2 regions of the Bacillus sp. SIMBA_154 genome follow, and region 1 is predicted to be linked to the other one. Evidence: predicted binding sites of a transcription regulator. Region 1 holds the regulator's gene; the other holds the start of a gene.
The links. Region 1 encodes LexA, which represses DNA repair genes until DNA is damaged. Its sites were predicted from a motif close to CGAACATATGTTCG; they were not measured.

Region 1 (5,622 bases):
GTACAATCAATCTATAATGACAAGAAGAAAATGTGAAGGGACATATGCTTATGGACAAGAACCGTGCATTATACGATTTTTTCATGCAACATGCAGAGAAATTAACTAAAACATGGTATGAATCAATTGAGGATGATGATCCAGAATCTATTTATCGTTCAACAGATTCGAGCATCATAGCAGAGCTTAAACGGCAAAATCAAGATTATTATCAGCATTTTATACGTGCTCTTATTGAAGACGAGACGTATTTACATACTGAGTTTAAAAAGTGGTCGGAAGACTTAGCAAGTGATCCGAAACATTTAAACACACCATTAGATTATGTCGTCAGAGAATATATGTCTAATCAAAGAGTGGTCCTTCATTACTTAAAAGAGTTTATTAAACAGCGGCAAGGTGATATTGATATCGATCGCATATTTTATTGGTATGATTTAATATCAGAGGCGTTTAACATTTCAATCCATGTGTTCATCCAGCAATATGTGAAAAACACAACCAAACAGCTCGTTGCTCAAAGAGATATGATTTATGAGCTGAGCTCTCCCGTCATCGTCTTAAAAAGCCATATTGCATTATTGCCTTTAGTAGGTGACATTGACACGGCGAGAGCAAAGATTATATTAGAAAATACATTAAAACAGTGCTCGCAAAAAGGTGTTCAGCATTTGTGCATTGATTTATCGGGTGTCGTCATTATTGATACAATGGTGGCTCATCAAATGTTTGATCTTGTCACGTCACTTCGGTTAATTGGGGTGGAGACGACCATTTCAGGGATCAGACCAGAAATCGCTCAAACAGCTGTGCAGCTCGGGCTTCCTTTTCATGAATTTCGCACGGCATCATCACTTGCCCACGCGCTAGATCACATGACTGAATTTTCTCCTAAATAAAAACCAGGCCTAGTAACGGGCCTGGTTTTTATTTAGATCACAGCGTCAATTTTTGTTACTTTCCAATCCTTTTGTACTTTCTCATAAGTGACAGTTCGTTTTACTTCACGTCCATCAAGTGTTGGGACTGTGAATTCATATGTGCGGATTGTATTTTTCTTAGAGACAAGTTTAGGTGTTGCTTTCTCCCAATTGAGCATGTTGTCTCCGTCACCGACTGGAACAGCCATTTTCCTATTATGAACAATAAACTGATAGTCTTTTAAACCATGAGTGATCGCATCTTTTGTGAAAACTTGAGATAGGTAGCTGTTTAGTTTTTTCTTTGTATCAAATGTTTTAGAAAGATAGTTGTATGTCATGTCTTTATAACTAAATGATTTTAATTTGTAATCTGAATGTTCATTAATTTTGTAGCCTGACATCGCACTCCAAAAGTGTTCTCGTGCATCAAGGGCAATATGTAACGCTTCTTTATTTGTTAAAGCGGCTGGTTTTTTGGAAGCGGCTAGTGTTGTTGATTGTAATGAGATCATAAGCATAATAGCAGTTAATAAAACAAATAATTTTTTCAAGGCGATTGCCTCCTTTTTTAAATGAAAACTTCTTATGTTACAAATGTTACAATAATTACATTGATATTACAAGTGTTAAATCTAAAAGTTTTTTATTTCTTTTCTTTCTACCTATATAACGTTTGAGCGAGACAAAAAGTTTTCATTTTTTTATTTTTTCTTCTTCACTACTATTTAACCGTTCTACAGAAGAACAAAACGTCTTTTGGAAAAATTTCTATTTGGACGTTCAACACCCTTTTTCATTTATGACATATACTGTCGTGATGAATGTCTAAGAAAGTGGTGTTTAATATGTATCATCCGTATGAAGGTATGTGGAATGGGTACTTATATGATAGGCAGGTACAAGGATGGCCATCGCTTCCTGTTCCTCAAGTTGGAGGATTTCCTGGGTTTCCAATCGGAGGGGGAGGTACTGGGCCAGGGCAAGGTTCAGGCGGACAATCAGCCCCGCCAGCTCCGCCGCAGCATATCATCTCACAGTATCAGCAAGCAGTCTCTCAGCCTCAAAGTATGCAGTCACTTATTTCAGGGCAAAGTGTAAGTGGAGGCCAGCAAACTGTTCAGTTTGCAGCGGGATGTAATAGAAGATGGACGATTGTGTTCCTTAGAAACGGTCAAGTATTTTTAATGTATGTGCTTTCCTCACAGCCTTTTGGCCGTACAACAGGCTTTATATGGCCGAACTTTACATTTGGTTCGTTCCCAAGTTCGAGTATTCTTGCTTATTCTTGTTCATAAAAGAAAAAGCCGGTTCTCATCAGCAACTGATGAAATACCGGCTTGTTTTAATGAATATTTCGAAATACGCCAATCACTTTACCTAGTATACTCACATTCTGTAAAATAATCGGTTCCATTGATGGGTTCTCTGGCTGTAATCTAAAGTGTGTATCTTCCTTATAAAAACGTTTCACTGTGGCTTCATCTTCCTCTGTCATCGCGACCACAATATCTCCATTGTTGGCAGTGCTTTGCTGACGGACAATGACATAGTCCTTGTCCAAAATACCCGCATCAATCATACTTTCTCCCATAATTTCAAGCATAAATACTTGTTCATCTGGCGCTGCAAAAGTCTCTGGAAGAGGGAAGTATTCTTCTACATTCTCAACAGCCGTGATAGGCAAGCCGGCTGTTACTTTTCCGATGACTGGTACATTCATTACAGCACTCTTTGGAATATTCATTTCCTCTTCATCTAGTACTTCGATCGCTCTAGGTTTTGTCGGGTCTCTTCTAATTAAACCCTTTGTTTCTAGTCTAGCTAAATGTCCATGGACAGTTGAGCTGGATGCTAGACCGACAGCTTCTCCAATTTCACGAACGGATGGGGGATAGCCCTTGCTTTTTACTTCTTCTTTGATGAATGTCAGGATATCGAGTTGTCTTTTTGATAGCTTCGTCATCTTTTGCACCTCAAAACGTCAATTTTAAAGAAATTATAGCATGTTTTTCCTAACAGTACAAACATAGGTTCGAAAAAAACGTTTGACAGAAACGTTTGTTCGTATTTATAATGAATGACAGAAAGAGCGAACGCATATTCTGTTAGGGGAGATGACATTATGAGGTTAAAAGAATCTATTATTTTTATTGGGGTATTCTCATTCATCGTTGGCATATTTCTCTCACTTATCGCAGTCACTAGCCATAATGATCCAAATCAATATGTTAAAATAGAGGTTCAATCAGGTGATACTCTTTGGGGGTTAGCTGATCAAGTAAACGACAGTAAATCAATCGACAAAAATGCGTTTATTGACTGGGTAACCGAACACAATGATCTTGCTTCAACTGAAATCCAGCCTGGAGACATCCTTGTGATACCAGTCAAAAAAGAGCATCCAGTCGTATATCAACTTGCAACAGTACAGTAGAAAGGTCGATTGAAGAGATGAACGCAATCATTTATGCGAGAGTCAGTACTGTCAAAGAAGAGCAGGAAACCTCGCTGAAAAGACAAGAAGAAGAATTGCTAGCTTTAGCTGCTTTGCACAAGATGAATGTGGTCAAAGTCATTAAAGAAAAAGCGAGTGGATACGATCTAGATCGTAATGGTGTTTTTGATATGCTTGCTACGCTGAAAGAAGAGTCAATAGATGCTGTTCTCATTCAGGATGAGACGCGCCTTGGAAGAGGACAAGCAAAAATTGCGCTTCTTCATTGTCTTTTTAAAGAGAAAGTAAAGGTGTATAGTGTTTTTCATAGAGGAGAGCTTGAGCTTTCAGAAGCAGATGAGATGGTCATTGAGATTGTAGGAATCGTGGAAGAGTATCAACGAAAAATTCATAACCTGAAAATTAAGCGGGGAATGAAGAGGGCTGTTGAGCGCGGGTATCAGCCTGAACTCAATTTAAAACACCGTGAGCAGGCGCCTGGCCGTGAGCGAATTGAAGTACCGATTTCAGAAATTGTTCGATTAAGAAAAAACAACATGACGTTCGCCGAAATCGCAGCAACACTTCAGGGACTAGGCTTTGACATTTCAAAGGCGACGGTGCATAGAAGGTATCAAGAATATGAAAAAGCTCTTACCACGTAAAGTGTGAATTGTTGTAAAAATGAATGATATTTAGTAGTATTTAGAGAAAATGTTTTAAAGGAGTTTGTCATGATTTCTAAAAAGCAGCTTGCAAGAATAAATGAGCTTTCAAAAAAGTCGAAAGAGACCGGTTTGTCGGACGCTGAAAAAACAGAACAAAAGCATTTAAGAGAAGAATATTTAAAAGCTTTTCGTTCTTCTATGAAAAATACACTTAAAACCGTGAAAATCGTCGATCCTGAAGGAAACGATGTCACACCAGAAAAATTAAAAAGAGAAAGAGATCAGAACCTTCATTAAGATCAGGATTTCTTGAATTTTGAAAAGATGGGAAGAATATTCTCATCTTTTTTCTTATTTGCATAAGTTTTTAGGTGATCGATAAACTAAATGTGACAAAATCCTTCTTTTTCAGCGTGAAATAGTTGTGAAAAAAGGACAGTAGATTTATGATAATGGTGTACACAAGATACGGAAGGGGATTTAAATTTATATGGAAACGATTGAATTGAAATCTATTGCAACAATACGTACTCTCTCCATAGACGCAATTGAAAAAGCGAATTCCGGTCACCCTGGAATGCCAATGGGTGCTGCACCAATGGCATACGCTTTATGGACGAATCACTTAAACGTAAGTCCGCAAAACCCAAATTGGTTTAACAGAGACCGTTTTGTTTTATCTGCGGGACATGGCTCTATGCTTTTATATAGCATGCTTCATTTAAGCGGATACAACCTTAGCATCCAAGATCTAAAACAATTCCGCCAATGGGGAAGCAAAACACCTGGACATCCTGAATTTGGACACACAGAAGGCGTAGATGCCACAACAGGTCCTTTAGGACAAGGGATTGCCATGGCAGTTGGAATGGCACTTGCAGAAAGACATCTTGCGGAAACGTATAACAAAGACAACTTTAACGTTGTGGACCACTATACATACAGCATTTGCGGAGACGGAGACTTAATGGAGGGAATTTCCTCTGAAGCTGCTTCACTTGCTGGTCATTTAGGCTTAGGCCGTTTAATTGTTCTTTATGATTCAAATGATATTTCTTTAGATGGCGACCTAGATCGTTCATTCTCTGAAAATGTGAAGAATCGTTTTGAAGCGATGAACTGGGAAGTTCTTTACGTAAAAGACGGCAACAACATCGAAGAAGTGACTGCTGCTATTGAAAAAGCCAAACAAAGTACGGACAAACCTACTCTCATTGAAGTGAAAACAACGATCGGTTTCGGATCTCCAAACCGTGCGGGAACGTCTGGTGTGCATGGTGCACCGCTTGGCAGCGACGAAGCAAAGCTGACGAAGGAAGCTTATTCTTGGACGTTTGAAGAAGATTTCCATGTACCTTCTGAAGTGTACGATCATTTCAAAGAAGCTGTAAAAGACGCTGGTCAGAAAAAAGAAGCAGCGTGGAATGAGCTATTTGAGCAATATGAAAAAGAATATCCAGAGCTAGCAGCTCAGCTGAAGCTTGCGATTGAAGGAAAGCTTCCTGAGAATTGGGATCAAGAGGTTCCTGTTTATGAATCAGGCTCAAGTCTTGCCTCTCGCGCTTCTTCTGGCGAAGTATTAAATGGCATTGCGAAG
Region 2 (5,622 bases), on a different contig from region 1:
ATTTTTCAGAAAAAGGAAGCGGATGACTTTCCGCTGATTCGCACTGTCATTTGACGACAATCAATCGAGATCAATGGCGACAATTTGCTGCAAGGACAGGTTTAGAACATCTTCATCATTGACGATTTTCATGCGCTGCGTTTCATAATGAATGGCTTTGACCCAGCCCCAAAACTGCTCTTTCACACCTGAGGAGACATACGTGATGCAAATGGCTTGATCCTCGGTAATCGACTGTGTGATCAAAAAATTCATTTCCTCTAGCTGATCGGTGCTCAGCGGGGGAGGCGTATATTCTTTTTTCTTCCGTTTTTGAACAAGAAGCTGCTCCCGGTGCTCTGGCAGCATCATTCGGCTCGATTCCCACATGATGTTGTATCCAGGTGTTAATTTATTGGGATTCATGGTTGTTTGCCTCCGTTATTTATAATGTCCGCCAATTTTTTCGGCGCGGTGATATGCCTGCCCTGCGCTTGTGAGTGACGAAGCGTGCAGTAATGCAGCAGGACCATACTTCATATGAATCGCATCGAATACTTTGCTGAGTTTGTCTTTCTTAAGATGGTGATCAAATAAAGTCAGCTGATATTGGCTGTCAGACTGCAGCTGTGAGAGAGTAATGCCCACACTGCGGATGGGCTGACCATCCCAGTGCTGCTGGAATAGCTGTATGGCTGCTTCTGCAATATCTGTGCCGTACTGTGTGGGTGAATGAAGCTTGATTTGTCTATGAAATCCTGTCGGATGTGAAAAATCAGCGCCTCTCACGCCGACAGACACCGTTTGCCCAAGATAATGCTTAAAACGTGCACGCCTTGCCACTTCTTCACTCAATTCAATAAGGGCGACTTTGATGTCCTCAAAAGACGCATAATCATGGGGAAGGGTCATATGATGCCCAACGGCTTTTTGCTGATCATGTGTGTGAACGGTGACCGGTGAGGGATCGATCCCTAAAGCTGTTCGCTGCAAGAGCTCCCCATTGATTCCCCAGCGTTTTTGTAGCCGGTCTAATGGATAAGTAGCAAGCGTCCCAATGGTACTGATGCCCATTCGTTTTAAATGATGCTCCATTCGTTTGCCGACGCCAAATAATTTCCCAATCGGAAGCGGCCATAAATCAGCAGCAACCCGGTCTGCACGGAGTTCATAGATGCCAGATGTGTTTTGTTTAGCAAAGTGGTCACAGGCCATTTTAGCGAGCACTTTATTAGGACCGATGCCAATACGGGCGTAAATGCCAGTCTGGTTCATGATGGTGGTTTGTATATTTTCAGCGATCTCGCGCGGAGAGCCGAGTAGTGTCAGACTGCCTGTAATATCGAGAAACTGTTCATCAATTGAATACGGTTCGACAAGGTCTGTGTATTGTTCAAGCAGTTCTGTCATCATGACAGAGACATCAAGATAGCGCTGCATACGTGGACGTACGACCACTGCTTCGGGACATTTCTCCTGTGCTTCCCATAATCTTGATGCATTTTGTACGCCTCGTTTCTTGGCGAGAGGGCAGGCTGCAAGTACGACCCCGCTTCGCCGCTCTGGATCTCCTGAGACAATGAGCGGCACATCCTCCAAATGAGGAGCCTCCACTTTTTCTACTGACGCATAAAATGACTGCATATCCACAAGCAGAATCGCTCGTTCATTCATTGTTTTCACCTCTTAGAACATATGTTCTTATTGTAACCGTCAGGAGGCGAAATTCATACTGGTAAATCATTCAAAGAAAAGAGTGTATATCCATACAAAAAAGACGAAGTGGAAGACACTTCGTCTAATCTGATGCAAAATGAGCATGTTTTCATGCATGTGCCATGTTGTGGGATGTTTGGAGCGGTTCAGAGCGCAAACGATAAGCTGTCAGCTTTTTCTTTGGCTTATGTGTAAACTGCCGCACCACATCCACGTGGTCATCATAATGAAACAAATAAAGGGTCACATCCTGCTTGCCAAGCTTTGTTTGCATTGTAAGCGGCGCCGGCCCTTCATTCGGATGAAGAAAACGCTCTTCGTCACCAGGATAAATATAATAGCGTTCAATAAAGATCGCATCATTAAAATGTTGAATGATTTCAGATTTTTGCTGATCATCGAGCGGACGACCTTGAAAAGTCATATTTGTTTGATCACTTGTTACTTTTGCATGCACCGCATAACGACTAAAAAGGCGTTCAACAACACCGGAAGGCAGCGAAGTGACAAGCAACTTTAACAGACTAAACACAACAAGCGAAGTAACAATCCAAACCAATATCATCATCTCCAATAACATTTGTTACATTTCCTATATGAACCATCTTAACATAACAAAAGAATGAAACTTTCGCACGAAAAGTGAACTTTATGAAATAAGTGTGAAAATTTAAAAGGAGATGGCGGCTGAAAGAAGATGAAAAAAGCTGAAACGAAAAAAGGCGGACACGTGACCTTTACAAATAATTCACCTGACAGGTAGACTATTGAAACAACAGTTTTTTTGTAAAAAAGAAAGATCAAATAAAGCCGAAATTGAAAAGGGGCGAGGTCGTTATGATACGTCAAGTGAAGCCGTCAGATTTTTACGCCGTCACATCCGTCATCCAAAGCTGGTGGGGAGGCAGAGATTTACGCGCAAAATTGCCAAAGCTATTTTTTGAACATTTTCAGCAAACAAGTTTTGTTATCGTTGAAAAGGGTGAACTGATCGGCTTTTTAGTCGGTTTTTTATCGCAATCCCATTCAGATGAAGCGTATATTCACTTTGTTGGGGTACATCCAGACCATCGCAAATTAAAGATCGGCAAAATTCTCTATCAAGCGTTTTATGAAGCGGCTGAAAAGGAAGGAAGAACGACGATTAAGGCCGTCACAGCTCCTGTCAATAAAGTCTCCATTGCGTACCATACAAGGCTCGGATTTCAGATAGAAAAGGGAGATAAAACAGTAGATGGCATTTCGGTTTTTTCAGATTATGATGGTATGCATGAAGACCGTGTGTTATTTGTGAAAAAGTTAGAGGCGATGTCATGATTGTCAATTTAGATCAAACAAAAGGAGAGGTAGCAAAGCAGATCTTACATATTCAACTAGCTGCATACCAACAAGAAGCTGAACAAATTGGCTATGCCGATCTTCCACCATTAAAAGAGACCATTCAAGATGTAATGAAAGCAAAAGAGCAATTTATTGGTTTTGAGCAAAAGGGAATCTTACTAGGTGTTGCCTCTTATGAAGAGCAGAAAGATTATTTGATCATTAGTCGATTGGCTGTGCATCCCAAAGCGCTAAAACAGGGTATTGGAACAAGACTTATGTCTACAATTATGGAGAAAAATGTTCCTATAGAACTGACCACAGGACAAAAAAACACCCCTGCAAAAAGGCTATACGAAAAGTTAGGATTTCTTGAAACAAATGTGATTCATGTTGCAAAAGAGCTCACCTTATCAAAAATGAAATGGACACCGAGGCGAAAGGTTGAGGTTGTCGAATTCAAAAAAGAAGGGCATGAAGAATTCCATCAAGAAAAGCAGCGACTCAAGCAAATCATTCAAAAGAGCTGGATAGAAGGACATCATATTGGTAGTACGTCAGTTGAAGGACTTGTTGCCAAACCAATTATTGATATATTAATAGAAGTAAGTCATATAAAAGAGATCGATAGAAAAAGAGAGAGCTTTGAACATCTTGGATATCAAGCGCTAGGTGAAAATGGCGTAAAAGGGAGACGTTTTTTTCAAAAGGGTGGTTTGAATCGTACGCATCATGTCCATGTTTATGAGAGAAATCATCCTGATGTGAAAAGACATTTATTGTTTCGAAATTACTTAAGAGTCCACCCAGAACGAGCTGCAGCGTATGCGTCTGTCAAGGAACAATTAGCAAATCAGTATCCGGAAGATATACAAAGCTATATGGCGGGAAAGAAAGAAATCATAAAAGAAATAGAAAATGAGGCATATCACTGGGATAGAGAAGGAAGAGAGGAAGCTCATAAATAAGCTACCTCTTTTCCTCGTTAATTAGGAAGCTGAACATGGCCTTTTACAATATAGGCCTGTGAAGCAGCAGTAGATGGAAGAGCGGGTAATTTATCCTTTACTATGACCCCGCGGATGTCTGTGATTCGAACAGGAAGAGATGTAGACCCCATATTAAATCCAAGGAAATGGTTGTAGTCTGTCTTTTCCATGTTCACCCATTGTCCATCTTTGTAATATTCCATTTTCATAATCGGATATTTATGATTGCGCACTTGAATCGCAGCCCACCACTTACTGCTACCTTCTTTTATTCTGTAAGCTACATTTCCGCTAATCGGTGCTTTTATAATTTTCCAACTAATTGGGATTTTCCCGTCTGCCATATTGCCGATTTTGGCAAAGGCATTAGGAGAAAGATCAAGAGCTCCTTTTGCTCCTTCTGGATATTTATCGGTTACATACACAACGGTTTTTCCTTTTGGACCCTTTACTTCAAGGTAAGCCCCTGCAAGTGCTGCATTTATCCCTTTATAGTTATAGTCATGGGGATTTAAAGCCGTAATTTTCATGTCAGATGGAATAGGATCTAATAATGCGGCGCCCCCTGAGTAACCAGATCCCGTATAAGTCGCATAGCTTTCTCGTACTTCATCAAGGACAGATGCCGCTTTCATGTTTGGCACAGCGAAACTCAACATCAATATCAGTGCCCCGATGAAGCAGAGAGATAATCTTTTTTTCACGATCTAAAACCTCCTGTTTATTCTTTTGAAATTGGTAGCGTCATAAGTATAATTCTAAAAAACAAGAAGCAGAAAGAGCCAATAGATAGATATAATCCTAGTGAGAAGAGCGTGTATTTCAAAGAATATGACTTTCGGATTTAGTCGTGTGTCATGTTTTATGGTGTTTTATGTGTTACAATGTAAGCATCAATTTAAAAAGGATGTTCACCATGTATATTCACATCACAGAACTGGCTAAAACATATATAGAAAAACAGCAAACAGGAAACGAAACGAAGGAATTACTGCTTCGCTACGATTCAGAAGGTTGTGGCTGTGCAGTGAGTGGCGTACCAATGCTTTGGTTAACAAGTGAAAGAACAGGTGAATGGGAACAACTGAATAATAGCCAACATTTAAAACTATATATACACATTGCACAGAAGGTATTCTTTGATGAGGAAATGACCATCGATTTTAATGAAAAAGCCAATACATTGATGCTGAAAAGTCCTCAGCAAATACTCAGTCCAAGAATGGGCATACTTGTAAAGTAAGGTGGAAACGTAGTGGATCAGAAGCTTAGAGTGATACAAAACACGGCACAAAATAAAACATGGGTGTCGTTTTTAAATAACAATCATCCCTATAGCCTTTTGCACTGGTCAATAGGTGGAATGGATTCGGTGAAAAAGGACGTTTGGCTTCTTCAAGATGAAGTCACATTTGAAACGGAAGAATTTCCAACGCTTGAATTAGCTGTCAATTGGATTAAAGAGAATATGGATCAAGTAACAGATGTCTTATGAAGAGTCCTTTGCTGAAGGGGCTTTTTTTTCTGCCATCATCTCATCAAACAACAGGGCTGTCTAATCTGAAAAATGCTCTTTTTAAACGGAAAAAAGCAGTTTTTAACAAAAGATTCGACAAAA

Region 2: R0K30_RS01075 (DNA polymerase IV) is a predicted target of LexA. The motif match lies at 1,668-1,681, and genes of this name have one in related genera.

Annotation. Positions count from the first base shown of each region.
Region 1 is NZ_JAWJBV010000007.1:105,053-110,674, reverse strand. It holds gene R0K30_RS12030 (STAS domain-containing protein) at 51-899, shown strand; gene R0K30_RS12025 (IseA DL-endopeptidase inhibitor family protein) at 932-1,474, opposite strand; gene R0K30_RS12020 (hypothetical protein) at 1,769-2,218, shown strand; gene lexA (transcriptional repressor LexA) at 2,266-2,886, opposite strand; gene yneA (cell division suppressor protein YneA) at 3,046-3,357, shown strand; gene R0K30_RS12005 (YneB family resolvase-like protein) at 3,375-4,022, shown strand; gene R0K30_RS12000 (DUF896 domain-containing protein) at 4,092-4,322, shown strand; gene tkt (transketolase) at 4,516-5,622, shown strand, end outside.
Region 2 is NZ_JAWJBV010000001.1:190,593-196,214, forward strand. It holds gene R0K30_RS01070 (YolD-like family protein) at 61-405, opposite strand; gene R0K30_RS01075 (DNA polymerase IV) at 421-1,653, opposite strand; gene R0K30_RS01080 (YfmQ family protein) at 1,805-2,254, opposite strand; gene R0K30_RS01085 (GNAT family N-acetyltransferase) at 2,533-3,012, shown strand; gene R0K30_RS01090 (GNAT family N-acetyltransferase) at 3,009-3,983, shown strand; gene R0K30_RS01095 (expansin EXLX1 family cellulose-binding protein) at 4,001-4,708, opposite strand; gene R0K30_RS01100 (iron-sulfur cluster biosynthesis family protein) at 4,921-5,247, shown strand; gene R0K30_RS01105 (YqkC family protein) at 5,260-5,499, shown strand.